One region of the Siminovitchia sp. FSL W7-1587 genome, then DNA from elsewhere that is predicted to be linked to it. Evidence: riboswitches for the same ligand, from Rfam matches in the RefSeq annotation. Region 1 holds a riboswitch; each other region holds the start of a gene.
What was found. Region 1 has a riboswitch for thiamine pyrophosphate ahead of thiC (phosphomethylpyrimidine synthase ThiC). Riboswitches for the same ligand answer to the same signal wherever they lie in the genome.

Region 2: it holds a riboswitch for thiamine pyrophosphate, as region 1 does, so the genes downstream of both, NST31_RS16740 (ABC transporter ATP-binding protein) here and thiC (phosphomethylpyrimidine synthase ThiC) in region 1, are expected to answer to the same signal.
Region 3: it holds a riboswitch for thiamine pyrophosphate, as region 1 does, so the genes downstream of both, tenA (thiaminase II) here and thiC (phosphomethylpyrimidine synthase ThiC) in region 1, are expected to answer to the same signal.
Region 4: it holds a riboswitch for thiamine pyrophosphate, as region 1 does, so the genes downstream of both, NST31_RS14325 (ABC transporter substrate-binding protein) here and thiC (phosphomethylpyrimidine synthase ThiC) in region 1, are expected to answer to the same signal.

Annotation. Positions count from the first base shown of each region.
Region 1 is NZ_CP150169.1:1,644,392-1,652,522, reverse strand. Features, by position in the region: partial or broken gene NST31_RS07745 (hypothetical protein) at 2-281, opposite strand; gene NST31_RS07740 (hydantoinase/oxoprolinase family protein) at 740-2,290, opposite strand; gene NST31_RS07735 (DUF917 domain-containing protein) at 2,287-3,381, opposite strand; gene NST31_RS07730 (cytosine permease) at 3,382-4,650, opposite strand; gene NST31_RS07725 (TetR/AcrR family transcriptional regulator) at 4,640-5,227, opposite strand; TPP riboswitch at 5,607-5,722, shown strand; gene thiC (phosphomethylpyrimidine synthase ThiC) at 5,848-7,632, shown strand; gene NST31_RS07715 (serine protease) at 7,654-7,821, shown strand.
Region 2 is NZ_CP150169.1:3,539,187-3,547,317, forward strand. Features, by position in the region: gene NST31_RS16715 (peptide MFS transporter) at 382-1,872, opposite strand; gene NST31_RS16720 (PepSY domain-containing protein) at 2,205-2,522, opposite strand; gene NST31_RS16725 (M42 family metallopeptidase) at 2,665-3,735, shown strand; gene NST31_RS16730 (DUF84 family protein) at 3,774-4,298, shown strand; gene NST31_RS16735 (YtoQ family protein) at 4,465-4,905, opposite strand; TPP riboswitch at 5,033-5,130, shown strand; gene NST31_RS16740 (ABC transporter ATP-binding protein) at 5,288-6,052, shown strand; gene NST31_RS16745 (ABC transporter permease) at 6,049-6,801, shown strand; gene NST31_RS16750 (ABC transporter substrate-binding protein) at 6,798-7,826, shown strand; gene NST31_RS16755 (PTS sugar transporter subunit IIC) at 7,965-8,131, shown strand, end outside.
Region 3 is NZ_CP150169.1:42,245-50,375, forward strand. Features, by position in the region: gene NST31_RS00220 (glycine betaine/L-proline ABC transporter ATP-binding protein) at 1-374, shown strand, start outside; gene NST31_RS00225 (hypothetical protein) at 648-842, opposite strand; gene NST31_RS00230 (adenylyltransferase/cytidyltransferase family protein) at 1,008-1,892, shown strand; gene NST31_RS00235 (AEC family transporter) at 2,020-2,958, shown strand; TPP riboswitch at 3,037-3,138, shown strand; gene tenA (thiaminase II) at 3,244-3,930, shown strand; gene thiW (energy coupling factor transporter S component ThiW) at 3,955-4,473, shown strand; gene thiD (bifunctional hydroxymethylpyrimidine kinase/phosphomethylpyrimidine kinase) at 4,442-5,236, shown strand; gene thiM (hydroxyethylthiazole kinase) at 5,236-6,072, shown strand; gene thiE (thiamine phosphate synthase) at 6,053-6,691, shown strand; gene NST31_RS00265 (MFS transporter) at 7,240-8,131, shown strand, end outside.
Region 4 is NZ_CP150169.1:3,067,254-3,075,384, reverse strand. Features, by position in the region: gene NST31_RS14345 (TatD family hydrolase) at 1-16, opposite strand, end outside; gene NST31_RS14340 (ABC transporter ATP-binding protein) at 9-761, opposite strand; gene NST31_RS14335 (ABC transporter permease) at 762-1,523, opposite strand; gene NST31_RS14330 (thiamine-binding protein) at 1,523-1,813, opposite strand; gene NST31_RS14325 (ABC transporter substrate-binding protein) at 1,826-2,827, opposite strand; TPP riboswitch at 2,896-3,006, opposite strand; gene NST31_RS14320 (helix-turn-helix transcriptional regulator) at 3,175-4,419, opposite strand; gene NST31_RS14315 (TIGR01777 family oxidoreductase) at 4,500-5,411, opposite strand; gene NST31_RS14310 (hypothetical protein) at 5,799-6,263, opposite strand; gene NST31_RS14305 (sugar diacid recognition domain-containing protein) at 6,541-7,740, opposite strand; gene NST31_RS14300 (FAD-binding oxidoreductase) at 7,897-8,131, shown strand, end outside.

The sequences.
Region 1 (8,131 bases):
CCATGGGATTTTGTCCTATTATGACCTGGGCAAAGGTCTGCTTTAACAGTTGGTATGTACTTTCAAACGTTTCACCTGTTACGAATTCATCTGGAACCGCTTCACCAAAACCCGAAATTCCTTGGTCAGGCTTCAATCTTAATGATGATGGAAGGCATTTCATGATAAGTATTGTAACTGACAGTAAAAGGTTGATCAAGCGGTAAATGAATGGCGTAGAGGTGAATGGATGTAATCTTCCATATAGTTCGTTCCTTTCGCAAACTATTCAGACAGTTCATTTGTGATCATAAAATATTGCGGATATATGGAAGGAGCCTTATTCTGACCGCTTGTACTTCTAAACTACTTTTTGCAAGATTAGCTATTGACTCCGTTTATATTAACTACAATACTTTTTTATCTAGATTGTTCATCATCTATATATTACAGCTTATAATATGGTATTAATACCTGTTATGTCAAGGGGGTCTATCATATGAAGCTTTTATTGTCTCATTGTTAATGGAGTGATCATGCAGTAGAGGCGGCTGCTATAGAAATGAGAAGAAACTATATTACAAGCTATGGAGTAGGGGAGAGCTTGTCTTCAGTGAATCCAGACTGAACACTAGACGGTGAACACGATCATACTAAAGTACGGGGAACAAATAATGTGTATCTCCATCACTTCCGTTAAGCACACCCTAATTCCAACCAAAAAAAAGCCGGCCCACTCACGGACCGGCGTTGTTCATATTCACAATGTAATCTTTAAGGGACCCGCGGCTTTTACTCTGACCATTATGGCGTTGCCTGGGAGGTAGGCAAGCGGGAAATCTTCGAGTTGGATGATGTCCACCTTGGCGGGATCAGCCCCGGCTTGAATGGCTTCCAGGATGGCTTCCTTCCTTGCTTCTTCAATGACCGTTTTATAGTCTTGATTTTCGAGTGAGTAGATTCTTTCTACGGTCCCGCTAATATCGCCAAGGGCAGCGCCGATGGCGTTAGCGACACTGGCGTGGGCCGGGCGGATGACACGGCTTGCTCCTTTGAGTGTTTTAGGCATAAGTGCTGCTCCGCCGCCTACCAAAACGACCGGGAGGTCTTCTGCGCTCGTTTTCATCCGGTCGATGGCATCTTCGACCATGCGAACGAAGTCTTTATAAATCAATTCGCAGGGAACATCATCAACTCTTGATGCATCTGTTCCCTCGATTTCCATTTGGCCGGTGCCAATTGCCACATCTGTTGCTGTTAGTTCATCACCGCCGAAGACGATTGCTTTTTCCGGCAATTGATATCCAACGCTTTCCGGTCCGATTTTCCACGAGCCTTCCTTCAAATACACCCGTGTACCGCCGCCAAAGCCGATAGAGTATATGTCTGGCATGCGATAATTAGTCCGGACTCCGCCCACTTCTACCGCTAGTGAAGTTTGGCGGGGAAAGCTGTTTGCGAGCACACCAATATCTGTCGTGGTACCGCCGATATCTACTACGATTGCATCATCTTCTTTTGATAAATGGGCCGCTCCGCGGATGGAGTTGGTCGGGCCGCAAGCGATCGTGTAGATTGGATATTTTTGTGCGTAGCTGTTTGTCATCAATGTGCCATCATTTTGTCCCAGATAAATATGGGCATCAATTCCTTCGTCTTTTAAAGCTCGTTCGAAATCTGTGGACACGCGGCTGATGACAGTCATCAAAGCGGCGTTTAAAACGGTCGCATTTTCGCGTTCAATTAATCCGATCGAGCCAATTTCGCTTGATAACGAAATGGGGATTCCGGGCAGTTCTTTTTCAAAAAAAGCCGCGGCCTCTTTTTCTTGATCACTTAGTACAGGAGAGAAGACGCCGGAAATCGCGATCGAATCGACTTTGCCCCGGAAGCGGTCCGCCGCGACTTTTAGCTCTTCCGCATCCAGGTTTGAGATAGGGGAGCCGTTATATTCATATCCCCCATGGATCAAGACGGTTTCCGCCTGTACTTTTTCCACTAAATCTGGTGGCCAATCCAGCAGGGGCGGGACGGTTGTCCCGCTTGGCAAACAAAGACGGACAATACCGACTTTGTTCAGTGATTTTCGTTCCACAATCGCGTTTGTGCAATGAGTCGTTCCAAGCGTGGCGATTTGTATTTTTTTTACATTCACGTTCGTTTCTGCCAACAGCTTTTTGATCGTTTTTTGGATTCCCGTAAATACATCTTTTGTTGTAGGGGATTTTGTGCTGCCAAGCACTTGATTGTCATTATCCAACAGGACGCCGTCCGTGTTCGTTCCTCCTACATCAATTCCCAATCTGATCATTTGTCCAATCGCTCCTTTACTAATGTTTCGAGCGGAATATAGTCATATGGATATTTGAAATATCTTGGTCCAGCCGTTTCGATTCCCATGTCAGTCCGCCACTTTTCGTGCGCGGGGAAGGCGGTGATGACAACGCGCGCGCCATATTTGAGCCCCTCGGTTGTGATAGGCATTCCGGTTTCTTCATCAAGGACGGCGATCAAGTCCGGCGTCATGGCAACCGGCTTGCCGTTCACCTCTGCCAGCAGGTGCTCGTTTTGGAAAAATAATGTCGCGGACTTGTCTTGAAAGTTGTCGAGTCCTTCAAAATGGGCTTCGCCTCTTGTAAATCCGCCTTCAATCTTTCTTTTAATGAGGGCGGCTTTTCCTTTAAACAGAATGTGGCCATTCAAAAGCCGGGTGATTTGTGAGATGGGATGCTCCGCCGACTCTCTTTTTCCCCGTAAAAGGCCACCCACATTTTTGGCAAGCGTCAAAGTTCCGGGAATGACGCTTTCTTTCGCCTGTTTTCCGGTTATTCCATAGTCGCAGACAATCGAAGAGCCGCCCATGGAGATGGTGACGTTACGGGAGATTTTTTCACTCCAATAGCCGTCGGCCGGTTCGATCGTCACAACGTTTCCTTGTTCATCCCCCACTGTGACGAGTTCAGGTTTGAGACCGTCTAAATGGAATGTCACCATTTGCGCTTCGGGAAAAGCGCGGCCCATCGCATCTCCATCCAGGATGGGAATATTGTTCATGGCGGCCACCGCCACAGGGATGAGGGAATTGACGCCGCCTATTTCAATCGGCATGACGACGTCGGTCTTTTTGCCGCTTGCTTTTTCAAAAGCTTTTAATGGAGCGGCCAGTTGCTCGAAGGATGGAATTTTTTCGACAAGAACGCTTGGCGAGCCCATTCCGGAAGCCGGCAGTATCCATTGATCATCCTTCAGTTCATCAACAGTGATCACTTCAACGGGACCGTATTGTTGTATGGCGGATAAAGCCATCATTTTTCCGATATAGGGGTCACCGCCGCCGCCTGTTCCGAGCACGGTTGCGCCGACGGCAATACATTCAATATCTTCTTCCGTTAACCATTTCATTTAAAAACGCTCCTTTTTATAAAAAATCAGAATGAAAATCAACTGGAAGATAAATGCGGTCAAAAAGCTGTCCAAAGAAGGAATGGTTGTTAAAGTAAACAGCGCCAATCCAATCGGGCCTTCCATTGTCAGCCAGCTGATCAAAGTTCCGAGCGCCCAGGCCAAAAGCGGCAACAGCTTAAAGCGTTTATCGTTTTCTTCCCGGAACAACCGCATGCCCCCGATATAATAGGATGCTGTATAAACACCGCCGATGGGGGTGATAAACATCGTCATAATCGTTAAAAAGTCGATAAAGTGATCATAAATACCTAGGACGGCAAGTAGTGTGCCGACAATTCCGGCGATCAGGGTGAGTGTCACTTTGCTCGTTTTGGTAAAAATAACCGAAAGGCTCAATCCAGATGAATAGGCGTTGCTCGTATTCGTTGTCCATTGGGCCAGAATCAGCACTAAAATGCCCGGAATACCGAGGCCGACTGTAATCATTATCGTTGTTAAGCTGCTTTCATCCATAATGCGAGACAAAATCATTGCGATAATGATCATAAAACTGTTTCCAAAGAAAAATCCGAAAAAGGATGCCAGGACGGCATCTTTTTTTGTTCGAGCCCATCTTGAAATGTCCGGTGAAATCGTCGCCCCGACAACAAAAATGCTGATGACGAGCGAGATGGCCATCCCAAACGTAAATGTGTTTTCTACAGGGGCGTTCAGTTCGCTCGCGCCAAATTGCCGAATGGCCAGCCCCACTGCCGCCAAGACAAGGATGAGTAGCAGTGGAACGGACCATGAGCTTAATTTTTCAATCGCTTTATAGCCGATCACCGCGGTTGTCATCATTAATACTCCGCCGATTGCAGCCAACAACGGGACAGGAGCTTTTAATCCGAGCGCACCTTCAATGGCGGCATACGCATTCTCGGCAAAGAATCCGGCTTGGACACCGAACCAGCCCAGTAAGGAAATCGCCATAAATAAGGACACAAGCTTTGCTCCCGAAATGCCGAATGTAAATCTGGAAATCATTGATGTGGATAATCCGGTTACCGCTCCGACGTAGGCGCAAAAAGCGGCTAAGATGCCTAAAATGGCAGAACCGATCAAGACCGCCCACAAAGCGTCTTGAAAGGCCATGCCTTTTCCGAGTTCCGCCCCGAACAGCATCGCGGATAAGTCGATGCCAACCGCGATCCAAACGAGGCTGATGGAAAACCATGCTTTCCTCTCGCTCATCGGAACGGCTTCTCTGGCGTAATCATTTTTCATTTTCATATCCTCCCAGCAAAATCCTCATGATGTAAAGAGCTTCTTCTATTTGATGTTGCAGTTGTTTTTGATCGTACAGATTTATTTCCCAAAAAACCCCATCCATGATTACGACAAATTGTTTGATGAGCCTTGTCGCCTGATATTCAGTTATAGACGGGATGTCCCGTGTAATCAGCGTCAATAAAGAGTTAATCAACCAGTCGTCAAACTGTTGGATATGCTCCTGAAGATACTCATGGATTTCCGGCGGCGGTGCGGTGACAAGAGAAATGTAGGCATTCGTTTCCTCGTTATTCTCTTGGTGATAGGCGACCGCTCCTTTGATAAGCGCTTCAAAAATGTCAAAAATCGGCCGATCATGCACTTTTTGAAGAATTGACTGCATTTCTATGAAATGATCTTTTAATAGCTTTTGAAAAGCCGCCAAAAACAGCGCTTCTTTATTTTTGTAAAAAAAATAAATCGATGCTGGTTTTATGCCGACTTCTTTGGCAATATTCCGCATCGTGGCACCGTGGTAATTGAATTTGGAATATTCGCGAATGGCAGCTTGCAAAATCTTGTCTTTTGTCAAAAAATTCCACACCACCTAACAAGTGTTAGGTTAATGATAATGGAGCTTTTGGCGAAAATCAATAGGATAATAGAGGATGCCGGATAAGTGCTTGTTTCTTAGACAGGCAGTTTTAGGCAATCGCGAACGGCTTTTCTTTATGCCCCACAAACTTCTTGTTTCTAACTATCATCCGAATCCAGTATTTTTTCCTTGAAGGTTTTATTGAGTGGATCTTATTGGATTGAAGGTTTTATTGAATGGAAAATCTTATTGAAATCTCTATTTTACGTATCATCTGAAGGGAGATAGATTGAGGGCACATCATGACAAAAGGTTCATTTTTGTCATATCTCTTGTTTTTTTATTCTAAATTTGTATAATATTAAGTAAATCTAATAGCAATAACTGGGGGTGCCCAATGAGTTGGGCTGAGAGGAGAAACACGATGAAGTTTCTTGACCCTTTGGACCTGATCTGGTTAATGCCAGCGTAGGGAAGTTAGTCGGCAGTTTTGGGATACAGTATATGCAAGCCGGGTCCAGTCTTTCTTTGTGGACCCGGCTTTTTAATGTATCTGCCTCCAAGCTGTGTATTCAGATCTCGTCCTTTCAATTATTTTGTAGAGGAGAGATTTTTTTATGTCCATGTCATTCACAAATGAAAAAAATGGTACAGTCATGTTTCAATTTCCAGGAAGCAAAAAAGTGTATGTAGAGGGGTCAAGGCCTGATATCAGGGTTCCCATGCGGGAAATTATGTTGAGTGAGACGAAAACGGAGGCCAAAGTGGAAGCGAATTCTCCTGTTCGAGTATATGATACAAGCGGTCCATATACGGATCCTGATGTTAACGTAGACATTGCCAAAGGCTTGCTTCCGCTTAGAAGCAAGTGGATTCAAGAACGAGGGGATGTAGAAGAATATGAAGGCCGGGAAATGAAACCGGAAGACAATGGCTTTAAATCCAATCATGACCCGCGTGCCGATCGTCATATTTTTCCCGGGTTAAAGCGTAAACCACTCCGCGCCAAAAAAGGCGCAAACGTTACCCAGCTGCATTACGCCAAAAAAGGGATTGTTACACCTGAAATGGAATTTATTGCAATTCGTGAGAATATGAAACCAGAATTTGTCCGGGATGAAGTGGCAAGCGGCAGGGCGATCATTCCTGCAAACATTAATCACCCAGAGGCTGAGCCCATGATTATTGGGAGAAACTTTCATGTGAAAATCAATGCGAATATTGGGAATTCCGCGGTAACGTCCTCCATCGAGGAAGAAGTCGAGAAAATGACTTGGGCAACACGCTGGGGCGCTGATACAATCATGGATCTATCAACAGGGAAAAATATCCATACAACCCGTGAATGGATTATTAGAAACTCTCCGGTTCCGATTGGGACAGTTCCCATTTACCAGGCCTTGGAAAAGGTAAATGGAGTTGCGGAGGATCTTACATGGGAAGTATATCGCGATACTTTGCTGGAGCAGGCGGAGCAGGGGGTCGATTATTTTACCATTCATGCCGGCGTTCTGTTGCGATATGTTCCTTTGACAGCCAATCGTGTTACAGGAATCGTCTCCCGGGGCGGGTCTATTATGGCCCAATGGTGTCTGTATCACCATAAAGAAAACTTTCTTTATACTCATTTTGAAGAAATATGTGACATCATGAAGACTTATGATATCGCCTTTTCGTTAGGGGATGGCTTGCGTCCGGGGTCGATTGCGGATGCAAATGATCAAGCGCAGTTTGCGGAGTTGGAGACGCTTGGTGAACTGACGAAAATAGCCTGGAAGCATGATGTCCAAGTGATGGTGGAAGGGCCGGGGCATGTGCCGATGCATCTTATTAAAGAAAATATGGACAGGCAAATGGAAGCCTGCCAAGAAGCTCCCTTTTACACGCTAGGACCACTGACAACCGATATTGCTCCTGGGTATGATCACATTACCTCCGCTATTGGCGCTGCAATGATTGGCTGGTATGGAACCTCCATGCTTTGCTATGTCACCCCAAAAGAACATTTGGGACTTCCGAATAAAGATGATGTTCGGGAAGGGGTCATCACTTATAAAATCGCCGCACATGCGGCAGATTTGGCGAAAGGCCATCCGGGTGCGCAGATGAGAGATGACGCACTTTCCAAAGCCCGATTCGAATTTCGCTGGGAAGACCAATTCAACTTATCATTGGATCCGGAACGGGCAATGGAATATCATGACGAGACTCTTCCGGCTGATGCGGCCAAAACAGCGCATTTCTGCTCCATGTGCGGACCCAAATTTTGCAGCATGAGAATTTCTCATGACATTCGTAAATATGCGGAAAAAAACAACTTAAACACGCAGGAAGCATTTGAAAAAGGAATGCAGGAAAAAGCGGCTGAATTCCAAAAAGCCGGAAGCAGTATATACCAATAATTTTCTCTGGAGGTTTTCCGTATGAATGTACAAAAAATAAGAGAGGAAATTAAGCAGTTGGAAAGGAAAATAGAGGTATTGCAGGTACGGTTAAATGAAATCCAACAAGCCTGCGACCATCATTTTATTGGCGATGCATATTATGAAACCTGCAGCAAATGCAATAAGGTGAATGTATTATATTATTAATGGTTCACTACTAAAAGCCCCCGAAAGGAAACTGATATGCTCCCCTAAAGGTAGACAGATAAAAAATAAAAATCTGTTTTCCTTAAGGGGAGTTTTTTTCTAAAAAAGCGATTTGCGACCCCGCTTCCGAAAATATGCCTGCTTAAGGATCGCCCGGGAAATAGGGTGCTTACATCCATGGTGGGATTGCCAAGTGCTATCCCGTCCTTATCGGTTATTTTGGTAAAAGTCGTATCAGAGGTTATTCTGTTCAACAATCAAGCTGTGGCTAAGCCTTCCGTCGGTAAGTCAAAGGGTGTTTCCTTTAGAT
Region 2 (8,131 bases), 1.9 Mb from region 1:
GCACTTTTTGTTCCGCCTGAACAGACTGACTGGCCAATATGGCTCTGCATGTTATGTTGTTAAATGAATGGTAGTTTTTCTAATACAATATTGTTTTCAAACCAACCAAAACATGTCGATTCTCCCCCTAAGGAAATAATCGACATGAATTGTCACGGACCTCTGCTTATCTCGATTGTAGAGACGTATATTGCGGGCGTCCAGGAAAAACTCAACGTTTCAAGATATAAAGCGGAATAGTATATGATCTCCCATTTTCATTTTTGATTGATTACCTTTAAAACAGAACAAACTGCCCGCGATTCAACTGTATAAAAAAAAAGCATTTTTCATCACAACCCGATGTGCGCGTGTTGTGTGCGCAAGCAGTTTTTACCGATGTTAACGCACGCCTTTCATATACTTTTGAATCAAAGGAGTAACGATGAACAGAATGATACTTAATAGGATGGCCATTCCGCCAATGACTCCAAAGTACAGCATTTCTGTTTCGGGTTGATAGAATTTTACGATCTGGGCGTTCAGCCCTTGCGCGGCCGCATTGGAAAGAAACCATAGACTCATTGTTTGGGCTGAAAAAGCAGCCGGCGCCAGCTTGGTTGTGGCAGATAAACCAACAGGCGACAAGCATAATTCACCAATGACAACGATCAAATAACTGAGTACGAGCCACATGGGATGGACCAAAGAATGTTCACCGCCAAAATGGGCCGGCAATAAAATGACAAGGAAGGAAAGACCCGCAAACAATAATCCCAAAGAAAATTTTTGGGGGATGGAAGGCTGGCGTTTTCCCAGCTTCACCCATAACCAGGCAAAGACAGGCGCTAACAGTATGATAAATAACGGATTCAGTGATTGAAACCATGCGGGAGAAAGATGGATTCCCGCAATCTCCAATTGGGTCCGTTTATCCGCAAAGTTGGCAAGAATGGTTGAGCCTTGCTCTTGGATGGACCAAAACATGACTGAAGCCAGGAACAGCGGGATAAAGGCCAGAACACGGGAACGCTCCACTTCCGTTGTTTTCGGACTGCGGTACATGACAATAAAATAGATGGCTGGAATAAGGAATCCCAATAAACCTACAAGAGCGATAAAAGATTCAATCGTAAGCAAACCCGCCGGGATTGTTACCGCTAACATAATCCCCAATAGAACGACAGCCCCGCCAATTACCATATAGACCTTTCGCTTCTCGGCTGGGGATAAAGGATTGGCGACATATGTGCCTGCCAGCCCCAAGCTTCTCTTTTTCGTGACCAGAAAGATGATAAGCCCAATCAACATTCCGATTGCGGCAAACCCAAATCCTAGGTGAAAACTATAGTTCATAACAGAACCAACAATTAATGGCGACAAGAAACCGCCTAAGTTAATTCCCATGTAAAAAAGACTAAATCCAGCATCACGGCGATCATCCTTTTCACTATAAATATCACCTACCATTGCTGATACATTCGGCTTGAGCAATCCGGTCCCGATCACGATCAGAATCATGGAAACAAAGAACATTGTTACATTTCCCGGAATCGCCAATACAATATGGCCAAACATAATCAATATTCCACCGTAAAATACAGCTTGGGACGTACCGAATATTCGATCAGCTAGCCAACCACCGATAATACCTGACATATAAACGAGCGAACCATAGATGGACATGATGGCAAGAGCTGTCTGTTCATCAAGACCTAGACCGCCTTTGGATACTTCATAGTACATATAAAAAACAAGGATGGCCCTCATCCCGTAATAGGAAAAGCGCTCCCAAAACTCTGTAAAAAAGAGAGTAAAAAGACCTTTAGGATGTCCAAAAAACCCCGTTTGAGGGACGCTTGAAACAATTTTATGTTTGTCGACTACAGACATTTCTACACCCTCCATTATTATATTAAAGTAGTAATGGTTATATAGTTGATAAAGAGTAAATCATTTCGAAATATTATAGTATTTTTTATTACTTTTCCCTTCATAACCCTTTTTCTAACAAGTATCAATGCAATTTTCAAAAAAAAGCATCTTCTCCGAATGATATTTGGAAGAAGATGCTGTTTGTTTACCAATAGGGTTTTGCCGGGAATCATGATCATATGACCGTCCCTTCAGTTTCCCGAGAAGTATGAGTCTAAATATAAAAGGATGGATCAACGAAACATTTTTTTCGCTGTCCATCCCTTTTTTCGACTATGAATATGTAGTTCTTAATGTGATACCGGGTATACGTCTATAACACTTCCAGTGTACGCGTCAGCGATGAACTCAAACTGTTGTGAATTCCCATTTTGCTTATGGGAAACGCCGCCGCGGTACACCTTTGTTTTAATTCCGTGTTTTTCAAACTCTTCTGGTTTAAACTTAATCCATGATCCGTCCACTTCACCTGTTTGTTTAAAAGCGTTTTTCACATCTGCCAATACTTTTCCTTCTGGTACAAGACAATTTTTTCTTACGGCTTCACTTGCAAAATAGCCCGCAATGACCCCGGCGCCAGCTCCAAGTACAAATGTTTTCCAGTTCATATTCTGCACCTCCAAAATATCACCATACATTAAGTATACAGGAAGAAGACAGGCAGTTCGACCATAAATCACAGGATTCCTATTTCTGACAAAAACGATTTAATGGTAAAATGAAATAAATATCCGAAAAGGGGTTGAAGAATTGGAGAAAGATACACTCGCTCTTTTTCAAACGCTGACGGAGCTTCCGGGCGCACCGGGAAATGAGCACCAAGTCAGGGAATTTATGCGCAAACAGCTTGAGAAATATGCTGATGAGGTAGTACAAGACAGGCTGGGCAGTATTTTTGGGATCAAAACCGGCGACAAATCGGGTCCTAAAATAATGGTCGCGGGTCATATGGATGAAGTTGGCTTTATGGTGACACAAATTACAAAAAACGGGATGATCCGTTTTCAGCCTCTGGGTGGTTGGTGGAATCAGGCAATGCTTGCCCAGCGGGTTCAGGTCATCACTGACGACGGGCCGGTAATGGGAGTTATCGGGTCTATTCCGCCGCACTTGCTTACCGAGGAACAAAGGAAAAAACCAATGGAGATCAAAAATATGATCATTGACATTGGGGCGGATGATCGTGAGGATGCCGAAAAGATAGGGATTAAACCGGGACAACAAGTAATTCCAGTCTGTCCATTTACACCGCTGGCCAACCCAAAGAAAGTGATGGCCAAGGCGTGGGATAATCGTTACGGATGCGGGCTGGCCATCGAGCTGTTAAAAGAACTGCAAAATGAAAAACTGCCAAATATTGTCTACTCCGGTGCTACGGTTCAGGAAGAAGTTGGTCTTCGTGGCGCGGCATCAAGCGCGAATATGATTAAGCCTGATCTCTTCTTTGCACTTGACGCGAGTCCGGCCAACGACATGACGGGAGATGAGAAAGAATTCGGCCACATTGGAAAAGGGGCATTGCTTAGAATTTTTGACCGCTCAATGGTTATGCTTAAAGGGATGCGGGAGTTTGTTTTGGACATGGCCGAAACACATGACATTCCGTACCAATATTTTGTCTCCCCGGGAGGAACAGATGCGGGCCGTGTACATACTTCCAACGAAGGGGTGCCTAGTGCGGTGATCGGGATTTGCGCACGCTATATCCACACACATGCGTCGATCGTTCATGTTGATGACTATGCGGCGGCGAAAGAACTCCTCGTTCGCCTTGTAAAAGCAAGTGATTGGTCGGCAGTGAAGACGATTCGACAACAATAATCGCATTTAGAAAAGATCAGTAGAGTAGGAGTGGCTTTATGATTGTTGCTGTTGGCTCACAAAACAAGGCGAAATTAAAAGCTGTACAGAGAGCTTTTCAAGAACTGGAAATAGAAGCCGAAATTGTGCCGGTCGATGCGCCATCGCATGTAAGTGCCATGCCTTTTTCCGATGAAGAAACGATACACGGGGCCATCCATCGTGCCGAATTTTGTTTGGAAAATAGTAGAGCTGATGTGGCAATTGGTTTGGAAGGCGGTGTTACGGAAACTACTTTTGGGTTATTTTTGTGCAATTGGGGATCATTGGCTGAAAAAGGAAAAAAGCCGCTGCTTGCTGGTGGAGCCCGAATTTTGCTGCCGGAGGAAATTGCGGGTCGCCTGCGCATGGGAGAAGAGTTGGGGCCCGTGATGGACGATTATAGCAAACGGAGCGGGATCAGTTCCAATGAAGGAGCAATCGGCATTTTCACGAATGGGCGAATTGAACGGGCTGAAATGTTCAAACATATTATAAAGCTGCTGATCGGGCAAAGAGAAAAGAAACATTACGTCAAGAAGTAGAGAAACGCGCGGGACACAGTTTGTAACTGCTCCCTGCGCGTTTCATATTTTCCGTTAATTATGTCCATGTCCTAAGGATAAGTACAATGTGGACAACCGTTTGTATTCTCATTTCTATTGTCTATTTGCTATCGGTTCTATTCAACAAATTTCAGGTGATAGGGACCTATTCAATAATATATGAGAGCGCTTTTATTGCTTGGTTCACTGTTTCCACTGTTGCGTTAGCTTTTCGGGACAACTCTTTTAACGGATGGTGGAGATTTTCCGGACGGATTAAGATGAGCGGTTTTCCCAATGCGACGGCAGCGCTCGCGTCCATGGCCGTATTCCACTGCTTGTACTTCTCTCCAAACAGGGCAATAACGAGGTCTGATTTGTGCATGAGGACTTGTGTTCTTAGATTGTTAAAGCTGGAAGCTGCCGCGTCCCGGTAGATGGCATTGGGCTGCTCTCCAAGAATTTCTTCACCAATGGCGTCTGAGCGGTTATGATCTTCCATTGGCCCGACAAAGTCGATCGGCAGCTTGAGGGCTTGTGCTTTTTCTTTGATTTCCTCGCGCCATGTGCTGTGGATTTCTCCAGCCAAATATACGGTTAATCTCACGATATTCTCTCCTCCTTTGCATTTACATTTATCATATCATCAACTACGCCTTTTTTCTTGCAAACTCTATTTGCTTTTTTTGAATAAATAGGATATATATATAGGGGCAGGAATGTTAATTACATACGGGAAACACTAGGGGTGCCAAAAGCTGAGAGAGGATTTCCTCAACCCTTTTAACCTGATCTAGGTAATGCTAGCGCAGGGAAGTGGAGAAGATGCGTATTCATATTCTCATGTTTGTTTACGCATGCCTTTTATTAGATGGGTCAGAGCCACTTCTTTTTAAGAAGGGCTCTTTTTTCATGCATGGTGCCTTGTATTTCTCGAAAAAAAGAAAGGAGGGCTCATAAGCAACCATTTCAAGAAAGGAGTTTTTAAGATGGGTGAAGCTCTTGTTTTTCAACAAGTATCTTTTGCTTATGACTCGAATGTACACCAGGCTGTACTTCAAGATGTCAGCTTTTCAGTGAAAAAAGGCGAGTTTGTAAGTGTTGTTGGTCCAAGCGGTGCGGGGAAAAGTACACTGTTCCGACTTGTATCAGGGCTTGAGAAGCAAAACAGCGGACGCATTTTGGTGAATGGAAAGGAGCTTTCCGACAGGCAAGGGCACGTCGGATATATGTCTCAAAAGGATGGGCTGCTCCCATGGCTTTCAGTCGTTGATAATGCCGCCTTGCCACTTATATTAAAAGGGTTCAGCAGAAAAGAAGTGTGGCCCGAGGTCATTAAAAAGCTGGAAGCATTTGGTTTGAAGGATGTTGAGCATCGCTATCCCGATGAATTGTCCGGAGGGATGCGGCAGCGTGTTTCGTTTCTGCGTGCCTTGTTGGGCGGGTCTGATTTATTACTACTTGACGAGCCATTCAGCGCACTTGATGCCGTTACAAAAACGGTCATGCATGAATGGCTGCTTGATCAATGGGCTGAATCGGGGAGAACCATTTTGTTTATTACTCATGATGTTGAGGAAGCGCTGTTTCTTTCCGACCGCGTACTATTATTCAGCGAAAAGCCGGTAAGTCATTTGGAAGAAATTCTGGTTCCGCTTGACAGGCCGAGGATGGTCGAGGATTTAAAAGATCCTGCTTTCACCGAATTAAAAGAAAAATTATTGCTTGATTTAAGAAAATTGGTGACGTTATGACTTTTTTAAAAAAATACGGCTTATCGATCCTGCTCGTATTATTGCTTTTAGTTGTATGGGAGATTGGCGCCCGCTTATATGGAAAGCCTTTTATCCTGCCATCACCTTTACAAATTGTGGACAGACTGTGGGAACTCAGAAGCGTTCTTTTTGTTGGACATTTGCCGTCCACAAGTCTGATCATGCTGATTGGCCTCTTATTGTCACTGGTGTTTGGTGTCGGCTTATCCATCTGGATGCATAAGAGTGATATTGTAAGGAAGGCGTTTTTCCCTTTGCTTATCGCTTCGCAAACGATACCCATTATTGCGCTTGCGCCGATATTCGTCCTTTGGTTTGGCTATTCCCTTTGGAGCAAAATCGTTGTGACCGTGCTCATCACTTTTTTTCCGATTACGGTTAATACGTTTGACGGTCTGCGGTCCGCCGATATTCACTTAAAAGAAACACTTCAAGCGATGGGGGCCACAAAACGACAGATATTTTATAAGGTGGAGCTTCCGTCGGCATTACCCCATTTCTATTCGGGATTAAAAGTAGCCGTTACATTGAGCGTCATCGGAGCGGCCATCGGGGAGTGGCTGGGAGCTGACAAGGGGCTTGGATACTTTAGTCGAAGAATGATGACACAATTTGATGGAGCGGGAGTGTTTGCGCCAATCGTTCTGTTATCGCTGACGGGCATTATGTTGTTTTTGCTTGTCGCTTGGCTTGAAAAAATAACGATGAAATGGAGAAATATAAAATGAGAAAGAGAATTGTATTCTATTGCGCATTATTCGCTGTAATGCTGCTTTCGGCATGTGGGGGAGAACAGGGGGAAACTGCTTCCAGCCCAGATAAAACGAAGGAAACGGATAAAGAATTACAATCTTTTGACATTATGCTGGACTGGTATCCCAACGCCGTCCATAGTTATTTATATGCTGCAAAGGAAAAAGGTTTTTTTGAAGAGGAAGGACTGGATGTGAACATCCGTTTTCCTGCCAATCCAACGGACCCTATTAATCTGGCAGCTACAGGAGATATTGAACTTGGCATCGGTTATCAATCTGATGTGATCACGGCAAGGGCTGATGGGGTACAGGTAAAATCGGTCGCTGCGATTGTCAGAAGTCCGCTCAATCATATTATTTATTTGAAAGACAGTGATATAAAGAGACCGAAAGATTTGGAAGGAAGAACAGTCGGCTGGCCGGGAACGCCGCTTAATGAACCGCTCGTACAAACAATCGTGGAGTCTGATGGCGGAGATATGAGCAAGGTGAAGATGACGGACGTCGGTTTTGAGCTGAATGCGGCGATTGCGACAAAGCGGGTGGATGCGGTTACCGGTGCTTTTATCAATCATGAAGTCCCTATGCTTGCCAACCAAGGAGTAGAAACGGAGCATTTTAATCCAGTAGATTATGGTGTTCCAAGTTACTACGAGCTGGTGTTTGTCACAAATGATGATACATGGAAAGAAAAAGAAGATTCAATCCGTTCTTTTTGGAAGGCAGCTTCAAAAGGGTATGAGTTTATGAAAGAAAACCCGGAAGAAGCGCTGGAAATTTTATTAAACAATCAGGACGATGAAAACTTTCCTCTCAACAAAGAAGTAGAACAGGAAAGCTTGAATATTTTGCTTCCAAAAATGGAAAAGGAAAACGAAGCGTTTGGAAGTCAGTCGGAAGATTTATGGAATGAAGTCATCCAGTGGCTGGAAGATACGGATTATGTGGAAAAAGCTCCTCCAGCAGAGGAGATGTATATCAATATCGTTGAATCATAACGATTGACACCCCCCATTGTGTGGGGGTGTTTTCTTTGTTTATGGGGAAAAATATGAAATAAAAGATAGACAAAAAATACAGTTGTCTTTACACTAGTTAAGTGGACTTGTATTTATTTTTTACAGGAGGATTTGGCGTTGAAACAATTTCTCGACAGGAAAGGTGTCCATTTAACTGCAAAAGCTTATGTAATTGATGCGTTAAGTTATATGGCGCTCGGACTTTTTTCTTCTTTGATTATCGGTTTGATTATGAAAACGGTTGGTGAACAGCTCGGATGGCCATTTTTCGTTGAAATGGGCGA
Region 3 (8,131 bases), 1.6 Mb from region 1:
AGCATGTCATGATCAAGCCGAATGCGCTCGTTTCATTGAAGGACGGTCTACATGTCGCAGTAAAGGAAATGAAGGAGAACGGCATATCTAGCGTTTTCGTTGTGGACCGCCAGAGGCATATAAAAGGCATTGTAACGATAGATGACGCGGTAAAGGGGATAAAGCAAAAAAAAGCGTTGCCTGAAGTGATGCGGGATGACATTTCCATTGTCCAAAAAGATGAATATGTCAGTGATTTAATACCAAAAGTATTGGAGTCGAAATTTCCGCTTGCCGTCGTAGATGATAACGACAAACTGTCCGGATTCATTCTTCGTGTCCATGTTTTATCGGGCCTGGCTTCCGCAAACGGGAATGGTACAGACGACTCGTAAAAAAAGAACGGGGAAACAGCAACATGTTCGTTTTCCGTACCAAAGCCCTTGGAAACTCTTAACGGAGCTCCCAAGGGCTTAATAGTCTAATAATGTAAATATCTTGATGGAACCGCAGTTTTCCGAACGGTCGGGGCTGTCCGAAAAGTAATATTGCCGCTTGAAAACAAAAAAAACCAAACCCAAGATTGCTGTAAAATCAACATCTTGGGTTTTACATTTTCATGCATTTACTCTGAATTGGATTTTTTAGACAGCCCCTCCTGCTTGATTCTAATTAGCTTTATATAACAGCGCATGAAGTGCCCGAAAAATAATAACGCCAGCAAATAATACAATAACAATGACAGCGATAATTTGAATCACAGTGATCAAAGGAACTACAATAGTCAGGTTGGGAACCAAAAGTGTGATGCCCAATAAGGCATACCCAGCAAGGATGGCAAGCAAAGAAGTTGGCCAATTCATTCTAAGTATACACCTCCTTGGTAACAATGTATGAACACCAATTTCCGTTGGTGCGATTTTAAATATAAATAAGGAAACAATCTAGCCGCGATTGCAATCATATATTAAATGATATATGATAATGTTGGTATCGAGGTTAAAAGAGATGCAAGGGGGAGGCCTGTATTGAAAACAATTTTCATAGAAGGGGCATTTATTGGAAATAGAGAGGAACATGAACCTTGTGTAATGGTGCTTGGCTTTTTTGATGGCGTCCATTTAGGGCACCGTTCATTGATTGACACGGCCAAAGACATCGCAGAGAAAAAGGGCATAGAATTGGCTGTTATGACATTTTTTCCACATCCAAGCAATATTTTACGGGTTCAAAACAAAATAACGAGTTATTTGACGCCTCTGCCTGACAAACAGAGATTATTGAAAAATATGGGTGTTGAAAAATTATATATTGTAACATTTACCGAGCAGTTTGCCGAACTTTCACCGGGAGATTTTATTAAAAAATATGTGGCTGGATTACATAGCAAGCATGTCGTTGCCGGTTTTGATTTTACCTATGGTTACCGCGGGAAAGGAAACATGGAACGAATGAAGTTAGATGGAAAAGGCTTATTTGATGTAACAACAGTCCCCAAAAAAGCTTTTAATGGTGAAAAGATTAGTTCGAGTAAAATCAGGAAGCTCTTGGATGAGGGGAAAGTGGAGGACGTTCATCATTATTTGGGGAACCATTACAGTGCGCATGGAATGTTGGAAAGCCAATCATTCGATCAATACAGCGGAAAAACAGTCGCCCATATTGTATTCCAACATTATTATTTGCCGCAAAAAGGGTTGTATATCGTTGAAGTGACGACTCAAGAGCGAATATATCAATCAATAAGTCTGCTTGATGTTCATCATTCATGTGTGTTAGTGTTGGAAGGAAATATACATATTCCTGCACCCGTAACGATTAAATGGCTGGCAAAAGTGAAAGCGTTCTCTCCGTTGCAGTATAAGTCCATTGATCAAATAACAAAAAATCCATACTATCCGCTAAAAGCTTAACTGTTGTTTTAACCGTTTTCTTATGTATAATGTACGAGTGAAGAAGTGGTAAAAGGAAGTATCCTGAAGTCCATTTCTTCGCTTTTTCTTTGCCATTATCAGTTTTTATACAGAAAGTAGGATACGTATGGAATTTACAGTTGTTTTTCAGTCAATCATCATTATTACTTTGATGATCATGATTGGCGCGTTGCTCGGTAAAACAACTCCATTAAATGATGATACTCGCAGAGCATTTATTCAAGTGATCGTAAATATTGCGATGCCCTGCATTATTTTATCGAGTATTTTTCACGTTGAAATGGATGACCAGATGTTTAAAATGATTGCCATCGTTTTTGGGCTTTCCATCATTATTAATCTTATTGGAATCGGGACCGGCTTTTTATTTGCTTGGTTATTTCATAGGGGTTCCAATAAGATAAGGGAAATTGCCATCCTTTCAGGTTTGGGAAACACCGGATTTATCGGCATTCCGCTTTGTGCGGCACTTTTGGGCCCAGAGGGGGCTTTGTTTGCGGCCATTTTTGATGCTGGAGTCGATGTGACCATTTGGACAGTCGGAGTCATTTTACTTCAGAAAAATAGAAAGTTTGCTTGGCAAACATTAAAGTCCATGGTGAATATTCCGACAGCAGCCATTTTCGTTGGTCTTATTACCGCATATTTTCAATTAAAGCCGCCCGGTCTTTTGATTGACTTGACGGACAGATTGGCCGCATTGGCGGCACCGCTCGCCATGTTCTATATCGGAATGATGATCATGACCCTGAAACGCGGACAAGTACGCCGTTCGGTAAACCATATTTGGGTGCCCATTTCCGTAAAATTGATTATTTTGCCGATCGCTTCCATTTTCATGATACACTTTTTCAGTTTAAACACGGTACTCGTTCAAACGGTCTTGATTCAATCCATGATGCCGACGATTACCCTGGCATCCATTCTCTTTGCCAAATACTCTGCAGATGAACAAATGGGGGCCTTAACGACTATTTTTTCCACGCTGCTTGCACTTGTGACCATCCCTTTAATGGTGTATGTAATGAGCCTATTTATTCATTAAACTTGCTTTTTGTCCATATCATGATATGATGGCAGTACATGCACCTAATAATTGAATAACTTCTTTGAAACAATGAATTTTGTCTGCTAGGGGAGCTGTAAAGCTGAGAGAAATCGATGATTGAAACCCTTTGAACCTGATCTGGTTTATGCCAGCGTAGGGAAGCAGGCTGCGTCATTATGATTTGCTTTATGATGATGAGCCGCTTCCTTTTCGGGAGCGGTTTTTTCATTTTTTCAAAGTGGGGAATCATGAAGTACAAACTTTTTTAAAGGAGTGGAACCAATGAAAGTTGAAAAAATGTTGTTTACGGACAGGCTTTATGAGAGCGCGAAGGAAATATGGGAAAAAAGCTATAACCACCCATTCGTCCAAGGGGTAGGAAAAGGAACACTCGATCAAGAAATTTTTGAATATTATATGAAACAAGACTATGTCTATTTAATTGATTATGTGAAGCTGTTTGCTATTGGAGCGCAAAAAGCTCCCACTCTCGAAATTATGACAAAGTTCTCACATTTGCTTCATGAACACCTCCATTTTGAAATGGAGCTGCATCGCCAATTCGCCGCAGAGTTTGGCATTTCGAATGAAGAGCTTGAAAACACCGAACCCGCACCAGTCAATTTGGCATATACCCGCTACATGCTGCATGTGGCTCATAACGGAACATTGGCGGAACTTGTGGCAAGCCTGCTTCCGTGTGCCTGGCATTACGCCGAAACGGGAGAAAGATTAAAAGAACAATATGGGGCTACTTTGGAATCCAACCCGTACCGCAAATGGGTTGAAACCTATTCATCAGAAGAATTTACTTCTCTTGGAAAATGGCTGATTGATCTCATGAATCAGTTAGCAGATGGGAAACCGGAAAGAGAATTGGCGGAATTGGAAAAGCACTTCCTTATCACCTCCAAATATGAATATTTATTCTGGGATATGAACTATCATCAACAGAACTGGACGCTCTAAATCCTAATAGCCGGAGGTTGCTCCATGCGAGTTAAAAAACTGACCATTACAGCCATGATCATTGCATTTACAACAATCACGAGCCATGTTATCTTTATCCCGGCCGGATTTGCCAAAATTTTTCCAATCCAGCATTTTGCCAATATGGTAACGGCCGTTTTATTTGGGCCAGGCTATGCATTAGCCCAAGCATTTATCGTTTCGACAATCCGGAATATTTCAGGAACAGGCTCGTTGTTTGCTTATCCGGGAAGCATGATCGGAGCCCTCCTGGCTGGCTGGTTGTATGCCAAAACGAAAAGAATAGGGTTTGCGTTTATAGGTGAAGTCGTTGGAACCGGGATCATCGGTGCTGTTGCCGCCTATCCGATTGCGGCATTGCTGTTAGGCCGGGAGGCGGCCTTATTTGGATTGGTCCCGGCCTTTGCTGCCAGTTCCATTGCCGGCGCTGCCCTGGGATTTGTTTTATTAAAAGTATTCATGAAACATTCAGCGATCGGAGGTTTGCTGTATGAAAACAGCTCTTACAATCGCCGGATCTGATTCCGGTGGAGGAGCGGGGATTCAAGCGGATATAAAAACTTTTTCCGCTCTAGGGGTGTTCGGCATGTCTGCGATTACGGCGATTACGTCCCAAAATACTGTTGAAGTAAGATCTGTACAACTCATTGATGTAAACATCATCAACGACCAAGTCGCAGCCGTGTTGGAAGATATTGGGGCTGACGCGGTGAAAATCGGTATGCTGGCAACGCCGGACATTATACAAACAGTCGCGCAATGTTTAAAAAAATATAAACCAAAACACATTGTTCTTGATCCTGTTATGATTTCCAAGGGGGGACACCGGCTGCTTGAAGAAGATACAATGCAAGAGCTGAAATCAACCCTTATCCCGCTGGCTTCGCTCGTTACACCTAATATCCCGGAAGCGGAGGTTTTGGCCAATATGCCGATACATAATGAGCCTGACATGTATGAAGCATGCCGGGTGATCAAAAAGCTGGGAGCGCAGGCTGTCCTGATTAAAGGCGGGCACTTGCAGGGAAACCCCAATGACTTATATTACGACGGGCAAACGTTTCAACTATTTCGCGGGGAAAGAATTGAAACGAAAAATGTCCATGGGACAGGTTGCACACTGTCCGCAGCAATTGCCGCCCTCTTGGCGAAAGGAAAGGAAATGCCGACAGCGATTGATGAGGCCAAAGATTATATTACAAATGCGATCGCCAACAGCCTTGACATTGGACAAGGATACGGACCGACCCATCACTTCTATCATCTATACGAGTGTGTAACGTGATGGGAACGGATGGGCAGATGATGTTGACGAAAGTCGGACAGCTTTTTGAGCAAGTCAGACATAAACAGCCGCTTATTCACCATCTAACAAATCAGGTAACGATAAACGATTGCGCAAACGTAACCCTAGCCATTGGCGCTGCACCCGTCATGGCGTCCAGCCCTTTGGAAGCGGCTGACATGGCCAAAATGGCGAATACCCTCATAATAAACATCGGAACATTGAACTCGGATGCGTTTAAAGCGATGAAGCTGGCTGGAAAAGCCGCCAACGAAACAGGAATTCCTGTTATACTTGATCCTGTCGGAGTGGGGTCAACGGACTTTCGAACCCAATCTGCTTTTGAAATACTGGAACAAGTAAAGGTTTCCGTCATTCGAGGAAATGTAAGTGAAATGAATTGTTTAGCCGGAGGCATCGGGGCGACAAAAGGGGTTGATGCGGGCAAAGTCGATCAAACACCTGAAAAAATTGCCGTCAAGGTTGCCCGTCAATATCGGTGTATAGCTGCTGTCACCGGCAAAGAAGATGTGATCAGTGATGGGAAGAGCGTTTTTATGATTCAAAACGGCCATATGTGTTTATCCAGAGTGTCGGGGACAGGCTGTATGACGACTTCCTTAATCGGGTGCTTTGCCGGTATAACGAATCACATGCTACATGCGGCTGTAGCAGGAGTATCCGTTATGGGGTTAGCTGGGGAAGAGGCTGCTTCCTTATTAGGTGAGCGCATTGGTTTGGGAACATATAAAATAAAATTAATCGATTCCATTTCATTCATGAACAGCAATCACTGGCAAAAAGGAGTCAAAGTCATTGAAAAAGAATCATATTGATTATCGCCTTTACTTGGTTACGGAAGAAGATCTTCCGATAAGCAAGCTTTTGCATTTAATTGAAGAGTCAGTAGCCGGAGGCGTAACTCTCGTTCAATTGCGTGAAAAAAAGAGCGGAGGAAGAGATTTTTATGAAAAAGCAATCCAAATAAAAAAACTCCTTGATTCACTATCAGTCCCCTTGATCATTAATGATCGAGTGGATGTAGCTCTGGCAGTCGGCGCTGACGGCGTGCATGTGGGGCAAGAAGATTTGCCTCTTGCCGCAGTAAAAAGTATCATTCCGGATTCCATGCTTGTCGGGGTTTCAGCCCGTACTTTAGAACATGCCATTGCGGCAGAAAAGGGTGGCGCAGACTATATTGGGGTTGGTTCTGTTTTTCCCACCTCAACAAAAAGCGATGCCAAACTTCTTCCAAACGGCATGCTGGACAAAATTGTTTCCTCCGTGTCTATTCCTGTTGTGGCGATAGGCGGCATCAATGAAAAAAACAGCGGTTGTCTGAAAAACAGCGGAGTAGCCGGTATTGTCGTCGTCTCCGCATTAACACGGGCAAAAAATCCGAAAGTTACCGCCGAAAACTTATTAAAAGGCCTAAAAGGCTTCGATACGCACTAAACCTGGATTCAACAGATTCCGGGTTTCTTTTTTTGTCCCGCTTTAACTGGCAGTAAGTCCCCGATTCAACGCATCGAGATAAAAACGAGAACAGTGCGGGATCAACTGCCAGTAAAAGCCCGATTGAATCAACTAACAATCAGCGGACAACAGCTGATTGAAGTTTCACTATATCCCGCTTTAACTGGTAGTAAGTCCAAGATTCAACGCATCGAGATAAAAACGAGAACAGTGCGGGGCAACTGCCAGTAAACATCCGATGTGTTTGGGTTAACATGACAAAAGCTTCGACAGCATTGTCACACGAAGAAAAAGCGCAAGTTTTTTCGAGCGATGCTGCTGCCTGGTCCTTGCTTTGCCAACAGAACGCTTTCGCTGTTAGCCATTGTCCTGCTTCTCATCAGCGAATCAAAACCTCGCTGATTGAAGTTTCCTTCAACCGCTCAAAACTTTCGAAAAACGAAATGATTTGCTTGTAATATGAATTTGTTCCATATATGTTAAGATTAGGCATTTTAATACACGTTGTAACGAAAGGTGAACGCAAAATGCAGAACAGGAAACGTGGGCATCAAACAGCACTATGGACAAAGTCTTTTACAATGCTTGTCATTGCCAGCTTATTTTTATTTATGAGCTTTCAAATGCTCATTCCGACATTGCCCCCTTATATTAAGTCATTGGGCGCTTCGGGGTTTGAAATCGGAATGATTACTTTAGTGTTTTCGGTTGGTGCGGTATTAACCAGGCCGTTAATCGGATACATGCTAGAGTTTCGGCCGCGTAAACCGCTCGTATTAATTGGAGCTGGCGGATTATTGGCCGTTACCATTTTATACCCGCTCACACAAATCGTCACGATTTTGTTGTTGTTCAGGCTGCTTCACGGATTAATGTGGGGCTGGTCGTCAACTGTTAACGGAACAGCTGCTGTTGATCTTGTTCCTAATGAGCGGTTGGGGGAAGGGATGGGATATTATGGCCTTTCCATTACGGTCGGCATGATTATCGCTCCCAGTCTGGGAATCTATGTATATCAAAACTTTCCTTTTACAGTATTAATTGTCATTTCGGCCCTGCTGGGATTCATTGCTTTCATTTTACTTGCTTTCATTCAATATCATACCCCTGACAATATCCTGATTGCCAATCGAAAAAACCTGCAATTTTCCATTGTTGATTCTCTAGTTGAAAAATCTAGTTTGACACCGGCGGTCATTACTTTTCTCGCAACGTTTGGATACGGAACGATTGTCACTTTTATCGTCATTTTTGCTGAAGAAAGGGGCATAGCAGAAATCTTTTTATTTTATTTGCTTAATGCCTTAACAGCTACTTTGATCCGTCCGATAACCGGGAGATGGTTTGACCGGAAAGGTCCTATCCAATTAGTTGCTTTTTGTTCACTCTTAACCTTTATTTCTATGTGGATGTTATCTT
Region 4 (8,131 bases), 1.4 Mb from region 1:
CAATCATCTTACGCATTTTCATCATCCTGTTTGGCGATATGATTTGCAACAAGGCGCTTCCACTCTAAAAATTCATTTGATAAAACGAGATTTCCTGTTCGCGGTCTCTCAAATGGAACCTCGAACTGTTTGACGACCGTTGCTGGATTCGTCGACAAAATGGCAATTCGGTCCGAGAGGAACAATGCTTCTTCTATATTATGAGTGATGAAAAGAATCGTCCGGCGATATTCCATCCAAACTGACTGAAGCCACTTTTGCATATCTTGCCGGGTAAAATCGTCCAATGCCGAAAATGGCTCATCCAAAAGTATAAGCGGCTGCGGGTTTAATAACGCCCGAATAAAAGAAGCCCTTTGTTTCATTCCGCCAGACAAAGCATCGGGCAGCGAATGTTCGTACCCGGCCAAACCAGCTTTGTGGATCATATCGAACGCTTTTTGTTGATCCTGTTTTCCTCCCTGCAACTCCTGGCCCAGCAGGACATTTTGAAGGACGGTGCGCCATGGAAAAAGCGCGTGATGCTGCGGCATATAACTAATAAAACCCCGCTTTCCGGTAATCTCCTGGTCATGTAAAAAGATGGAACCTTGATCAGGCTTTAGCAAACCGCCAATCACATGAAACAAAGTGCTTTTTCCACTTCCGGAAGGTCCGAGAATCGAGATAAATTCGCCCTCTGCAATGTTCAGTTGAATATCTCGCAACACTTCTTTTTGTCCGAAACTTTTACTTACACCTTGTATTGTTAAATGGCCCATTCACAGTACCTTCCTTTTTCTCCACTTGATCAGCCTGTTTTCCATCAAGGTAATCACCCCAAAAAACAACAAACTCAAGAACATAATAATGAAAATCGCGACAAAAACGCGATCCGTGCGAAATGAGGAGGAAGCGAGCGTCATATAAACACCAAGCCCCTTTTTCGCTCCGAGCCACTCCGAGATCACCGCCCCCATGATGCTGTATGTGGCGGAAATTTTGAGTCCGGAAAAGACAGATGATAAAGCGTATGGCCATTCCAGCTTTGTAAATATATGCATTTTTGAAGCACCGACCATTAACATATATCGCTTCATCTCGGCCGGGGCACTCCTAAACCCGTCCATCGCCGCTACCGCGACAGGGAAAAAACAGACAAGGGTAATGACAATGACTTTGGGTAAAAGCCCAAACCCCAACCAAATCACCAGAAGCGGCGCCAATACAATAATCGGCACATTCTGCGATAAAATGAGGAGCGGATAAACGGATTCGTGAAATCCCGGCACTAAATGAAGCAAGATGGCGACAAGAATACCAACTGCACATCCGATCAAAAATCCTCCAATGGCCAGTCCAACTGTAGACTGGATATGCGGCGCGAGTTCCGCATATCCGGAAACCCCTTCTTTTGCAATGGAGCTGGGGGCAGGAAGCAGCCAGCCCTGAATGTTGGCAAGTTTTACGTATACTTCCCATATACATAATAAAAGGAGGAGGACCCCCAGTGGCCTCCATCCTTTTTTGACCAGCACTTTCATTACCGGTATTTCTCCGTCAATTGGCCCATGGAAATTCCGTCCGGCTGATACAATATTTTCACTTGGGAGATCACATTTTTACTGCCCATTTCAATCATCCGGTCATTCATTTTTTTCACAACATCCATCAATTTGGTAAAGTCCCCTTCCATCGTCGTTTCCAAAGGATGTACTTCATAACGGACTCCGGATTCCTCAATGACTCGAATCGCTTCATCGACATATGGAATAACGTCTTCGCCACTTTTTGTTTTCGGGATGATCTGTATGCTGATCAGTGAGTTTGTCATCGTTTACTCCTCCTATTTGGGTAAAAATTCATTCGTGAAGGCTTTTTCTACATCCATTTCCTTTTCGAGCAAATCTTTTTCAAGCATCCAGTCCATGTAGTTTTTCCATACTTCGGCCTTTTGTTCTCCCCAGCGGGCCGCATCATCTTGATAGCGGGGAGAAAGCCATTCCTGACTTTTTTTCACAAGCTCCGGATCAAGATCCGGTACCGCTTTGATCAATATCTCCGCAGCTTCTTCGGGTTGGCTGATAGCAAACTCGTACCCTTTGGAGACGGCTGCCATAAATGCTTTAACCGTATCCGGATCCGATTTGATCATTTCCTCATTCGTCGTAATGACTGGCGTATAATAATCAAGCTGATCAGAGTAATCGGTCAAGTAAATCATATTCATTTTTTCCCCGCGAAGCTCCGCTTCCACTCCCGTCCATGCATAATAAATCCAAGCGAAATCAACATCTCTTTGCACAGCGGTAAAAAAGTCCGCTTCTCCCATGTTGACAATATCCACTTTCTCTATATCGGCGCCAGACACCTCCATCAGTGACGCCAGGACCGCTTTCTCAAGCGGGGCTCCCCAGCCGCCATACGTTTTTCCTTCAAAGTCTTTCGGAGATGTAATGTTCTTTTCCTTAAGGGAGGCAAAACCGGATGTATTGTGCTGTATCACGGCTGCAAGAGACACAATCGGCACGTCTTGAACACGCGCCTCTGTCACGCTTTCTTGGTAACTCACTCCAAATTCGGACTTTCCAGAAGCAACAAGCTGATCAGAGCCAGCTTCCCCCGGCATGATGATGTCAACATCCAGGCCTTCTTCTTCAAAAAAGCCTTTTTCCTTCGCCACATAAAGCCCCGTATGATTTGTATTGGGCGACCAATCGAGTACGACCGACACCTTTTGATGTCCTTTTTCTTCTTTTTTTTCATTTTCATTTTTATCGGCCGCATTGTTCCCGCAGCCTGCCAGGAATAAAAGCAATGTGATGCAACCTGCCCACCATTTATTCATTGGATGTTCCTCCTTGAATGATAAAAAGCGCCCGGGAAAAAAGAACCCAAAAGGCGCCAAAAGTATATATTTGTATTCATTGACGTTCCCTTCGCTGGTATGAACCAGATCAGGTTCAAAGGGTCAGCATTTCACCAATGCTTTCTCAACCGGCGACACCGGTTCCCCTACTCAAATACGATGAAGTTTATTTTATTATATCAGAAGTAAAAAACTGCTCCAAGGCGGAGCAGTTCATTTTTATACCGGAGGAAAGATTGGTGGTGCTTGAGGGACGACTCCTCCAATAATTGGAGCGACGTACAGCGCAAATGCCACTCCTGCTGTTAAATATAGCTTTTTCATTTTCATTCCCCCCTTTCCGCGACTTTTTTATAATAATAAAGAGCTTTATCCAAGTTAGAGTCTGAATAATATCGGGCCAAGGATAAAGCGAATTTATTATAATCTTCTATAAAATAGGTCTTTTCCAAATATGGAAGCAAGTCATTTTCCAGAAAGTCCATCGCTCTATCTTTTCTGTTTTTCAATAAGTATTGATAATATTTGAAAATGAGCTGCTGCTTCCTCATGGAGCTTGCTTTTGTTTCCTGCAGTATTTTTGAAATATTTTCGAGTGCTTGTTCTTTCCGGCCCAGGGAAATGAGAAGCTCGGTGTAACTGCACAAGCTCGTTAAATACTCCGTTTCCGTCTGCGCATGTTCCATTGAAAGGAGATAATAGCGGGCAGCCTGATCCATTTCGCCCATTTTCTCTAAGAGCAAGGCATAATTGTTATACATGGCCGACTTTAATTCATCCGCATTAATCAAGTTCATATTTTTAAATATATAGTTATATTGTTCAGTGGCATTCTCGTAAATGCCCAAATCTGTATACGCAATGCCTAATAGAAACTGGGTATGCAATATTCGCAAATAATTAAACGATCTGGAAAACGCCTCCAACGCTTTATGGCCGTATGCAACACTGCTGCTGCTATCTTTTAGATTAGCATAATTGAAGGCAATGAAATAATAGAGTTCCGCTTGCCACGAAGACGGCAATAGATCATTCGCTTCTACTTTTAGCAGAGTATCCAAAGATAATTTATAATCACCTTTTATAATATAGTAAGCGCCATTAATAAATTCATAAAGCTCTTTTTCCTGTTCTGGCATTGAATTGACTATTTGTCTGATAATTTCTTGTTCCTTTTCAGCTTCCTCCAAATGATTCATCAGCAAGTGATAGCGATATACATATAAATGATAGAGTGATATATAGTTGGAAAACGTAATACACTCTTGTAATTCCTTCACACGATTGTAGCACTCCGTTGCCCGTTCCTTATCATACGAAAGCACCGCATCGAGTAAATCGGAAAGTTCTGTAGAAATCTTTTCTGATGTCTGCTGAATGGAATCCAGTGAAATGCCCAACCGATCGAGCAGCAGCATGATCGTTTCCCAATTTGCTTCTTTGTTATAGTTCTCAAACTTGCTTAAATGTGTGACAGAACAAATTCCCTTGCATAATTCGGACTGGGTCATATTCCTTAATTGGCGATGATATTTAATCATCGCACCTATATTCATCTTTTCTAGGCTCATATCTTCATCCTCTAGTCATGCTACTGTATAGATAAATGGTAGCATAAATTGGATAAAAAATCTATTTTTTGATAAACTTGTCATCTATTATTATCTAATATTTCTTTTAATGCAATCTCTATATTCGGATACAAAAAATCAAATTGATGTTTGATCGCCATTTCGGGAGTCACCCGCTGCCCCCGAACGAGCATATTGCTCATTTCTCCCAGTAACACGCGAATGAACCATTCAGGAACCGGAAGCCAATCCGGCCGCCCCAAAACAGCGCCGAGCGTTTTTCCAAACTCTTTCATTTGAACCGGCTTGGGTGCTGTGGCGTTTATCGGTCCAGAAATAGCAGGATGCTCGATTACAAAAGCTATTAAACGGGCCGCATCCTCCACATGAATCCAGGAAACCCATTGTTCACCGGAGCCAACCGTCCCTCCCACCCCCAACTTATAAGGAAGTGCCATCAAAGGGAGCGCGCCTTCTTTTCCAAGAATCAGGCCCAATCTGACAAGCACGGTTCGAATTCCAAGTCCTTCCGCCGCCAAGGCTTGTTCTTCCCAATCTTTTACGACAGTTGCCAAAAAGTCGGTCGCCTCGCTCCTTGAAGCTTCTGTAAATGTTTCCGTGGCAGACATGCCATAATACCCAATAGCCGAAGCATTGACCAACACTTTCGGTTTGTGGGCCATTTTTTCCGCCAAGCGTATCAGTTCTTTCGTTGCAGCCCGCCTGCTTCTTACAATTCTATCCTTCTTTTTGCTTGTCCATCTGATTCCATTAATCGTTTCTCCTGCCAGATTGACGAAAGCATCCACATTTATCAGTTCTTCTTCAGGCCGTGCTCCATCAACTAGCCATTTGACAGCCGCAAGACCTTCTGATTTTTCGACCTTGTCAGGATCTCTTGATAAAATAGTCACGCGAAAGCCATTGTTCAAAAGCTGCTTTTGCAACACTTTACCAAGAAAACCACTTCCGCCCGCAATCGCAACATGCATATCCATTCCCCCCGCTCAAATTCAATGTATATTTAAATATGATACAAACAAATTGGGGCCGCACCGCATCTATCCCATCCCCCTCCAAAAAAGGTCTCCCAACAATACCTATCGTACTATTTCCCTATTTTACATTTTCGTTATTATAAATTGCCGAAGATCATGTATGTATTCAAAAAACTAGATCATTTTCCAGTTTGTCTTTTGTATCAGATTATTCTTAAAAATGAATAATTGCAAGCAGAAACGCCATCCACTGATCACTGTCCGTCTTTTATAACAAAAAACAAACCGCCTGAAATCAAATGTACAAACCTTGATTTCACGCGATTTTATTGTCACGATTTGCGCGAATATCCATCCGCTTTCCACTTGTGGCCCTGCCTTTTATGCCAACTGTATGGATGTTAATTGTTCAGGGCTTTTTTCTGTAACGGTAAAGCCCAGCTTTTCAAGAATTTTTATGATTTCGCCAGCTGTCTGATGTTGTGCCACCAAAAAGGTCCGGTCCCTTTCCATCGTTTGTTTAACGGACGATAACAGTGTGAATAACGAAGCAGTTTTTTCGTAGGTTTTGTTTTTGGGTAATTCTTTTAACAAAGCGGTAGTTGGCTCTGTAACAGGCAATATCCAGATCTCACACGGATACGGAATCGTAAGCAGTTCATTGAAAACATCCATTTTTTCCAAAGGTGTTCTAAAAGTGTAATCAGTCAATTCGTAAACACCTGTCTTATTATAATCGATGTTATGAAATGGTGACGGGTCTCCTTTCACAAAAGACTTTATTTGTAAGTTTGAACCAGCCTTCAAATCAGGTGTATTATCGGGTATGGAAGATGTCATACTCACGTTTCTTACTCCCCCTGTTCATCTTTTTCTCCAGTGTAATGTTTAACCAATACCCTTTTTTAGAAAAAACAAACATGACGGGAATTTTCACTTCATCCGTTTGCGTATGACCACTCGTTAAAGCGTTCTTGTAAATCCAGTCATCTCCCTGTAGCGGTTTGGGAAAGAAAGAATGATCATCGTTGTTTTGCTCAATCATCCATCTTTCACTGTCATTCTCGCCGAGCGTGGGAATGGTACCTTTATTGCCATTAGGTATATTGTTTTCGTAAAAATTTCACCCCTGCCTTTGCAAAGCTCTGATTTTTATACTTTTTTTTAATACGATGTACAAGACTTGGCATTGTTCAAAGGACTGGGCGTCAATTTTGAATAATTGGTTGATTTTATTGAGTCTATAAATGAGCGTATTGCGGTGCACATATAGAAACCTCGCAGTCCGGCTAACATTCATATTATTTTCACAGTAAGAAAGAAACGTCTTGACCAGCATTTCCGCTTCGGGATGCGCCCATATTTTTTGTATGTCATCAGCGAAAAGGTCTAAAAAGGAAAAATCCATTTCCTCCAAGAAGATGTCGGGAAGAATTGCCCAACTGTCAAACGAATAGACTGCATTGTTCTTGTTTTTCTCCAAACCAATGATGAGCGCTTTGTGCGCCTGTCGATACGATTTGGAGGCTCCTTCAAGCCCCTTGTAGCATTTGCCGTATGAAATGGAAACCTTGCAATGAAGATGATGCCGCTCCAGAAACAAAGTCAACTTTCTAGCAGAACGTTCGCATAACTCCGCTAACGTTCCCATTTTTTGCTCTTCGATTTGTTTGAGAACAATCCACTTGTCTTGGCCAATCGGACACACAATATCACTCATGGTGGCTTGGAATTGATGACAAATAACGTTTTTAAGTTCTATTTGGGAAAAAGCAACAGGTTTTGCTTCTGCCTTTATTTGTGCCAGCGAAGGCAGGTGGAGGATCAGACAAACTCTGGGTAGATGAAACCGATAACCGAGCATTTCGCAATAGTTTTCCAGCTCGCCATTATTCTCCCATTCATTAAAATGAATCAAGTGCTGTACGAACAGTTCAGTTGTTTTCATTTGAAGGAGCAGTGACTCGGTTCGAAAGTTCTCATGAAGTATCATTTCTACATGGTTGCGAACGATGTTGACATACTTTTCCACTTCTGATGGTTCTCCGATAATTCCGAGTACGCCAATGATTTGATTGTGCAAACGGATAGGCGTAGCAATACCGGGCAGTACATTTTCAAGAATCTTTGCTTTGTTTTTCGTAAAAACAACTTCTCTCCCTTCTCTGATTACCTGGGCGGATGCACGGTGCAACGACCCAATTCTCTCTTTCCGATCACAGGCGACAATCACCCCTTCTGCATCTGTAATGCTCATGGATACCCCTAATAAAGAGGAAGTTTGTTCCACGATTGATTGTGCAATTTGCTCAAGAATTTTCATGTTTCAACCCCCGAACGAGATAAAGTTTCTCTCCATGTACAAAAATTATAGCAAAATTCTACTATTTTTATATTCTAAATGTTGTGCATATTTTATATTGATTGAATGAGTATCTACTTTATAATGACATGTAATCAGCAGAGAGGAGGCAAGTCATTGAAACATCGCATCATTATTGTCGGCGGAGGGGTTATGGGATCGAGTACCGCATACCATTTGCGGAAATGCGGCTATGAAGGACAAATAATCGTTTTTGAAAAAGACCCCGCCTATGAATACGCTTCGACTCCCCGAAGTGCCGGAGGCATCAGGCAGCTTTTCACAACAGCCATCAACATAACGCTCAGCCGCTACAGCCTTCAGCAGTATAAACAGTTCTCTCAAACAATGA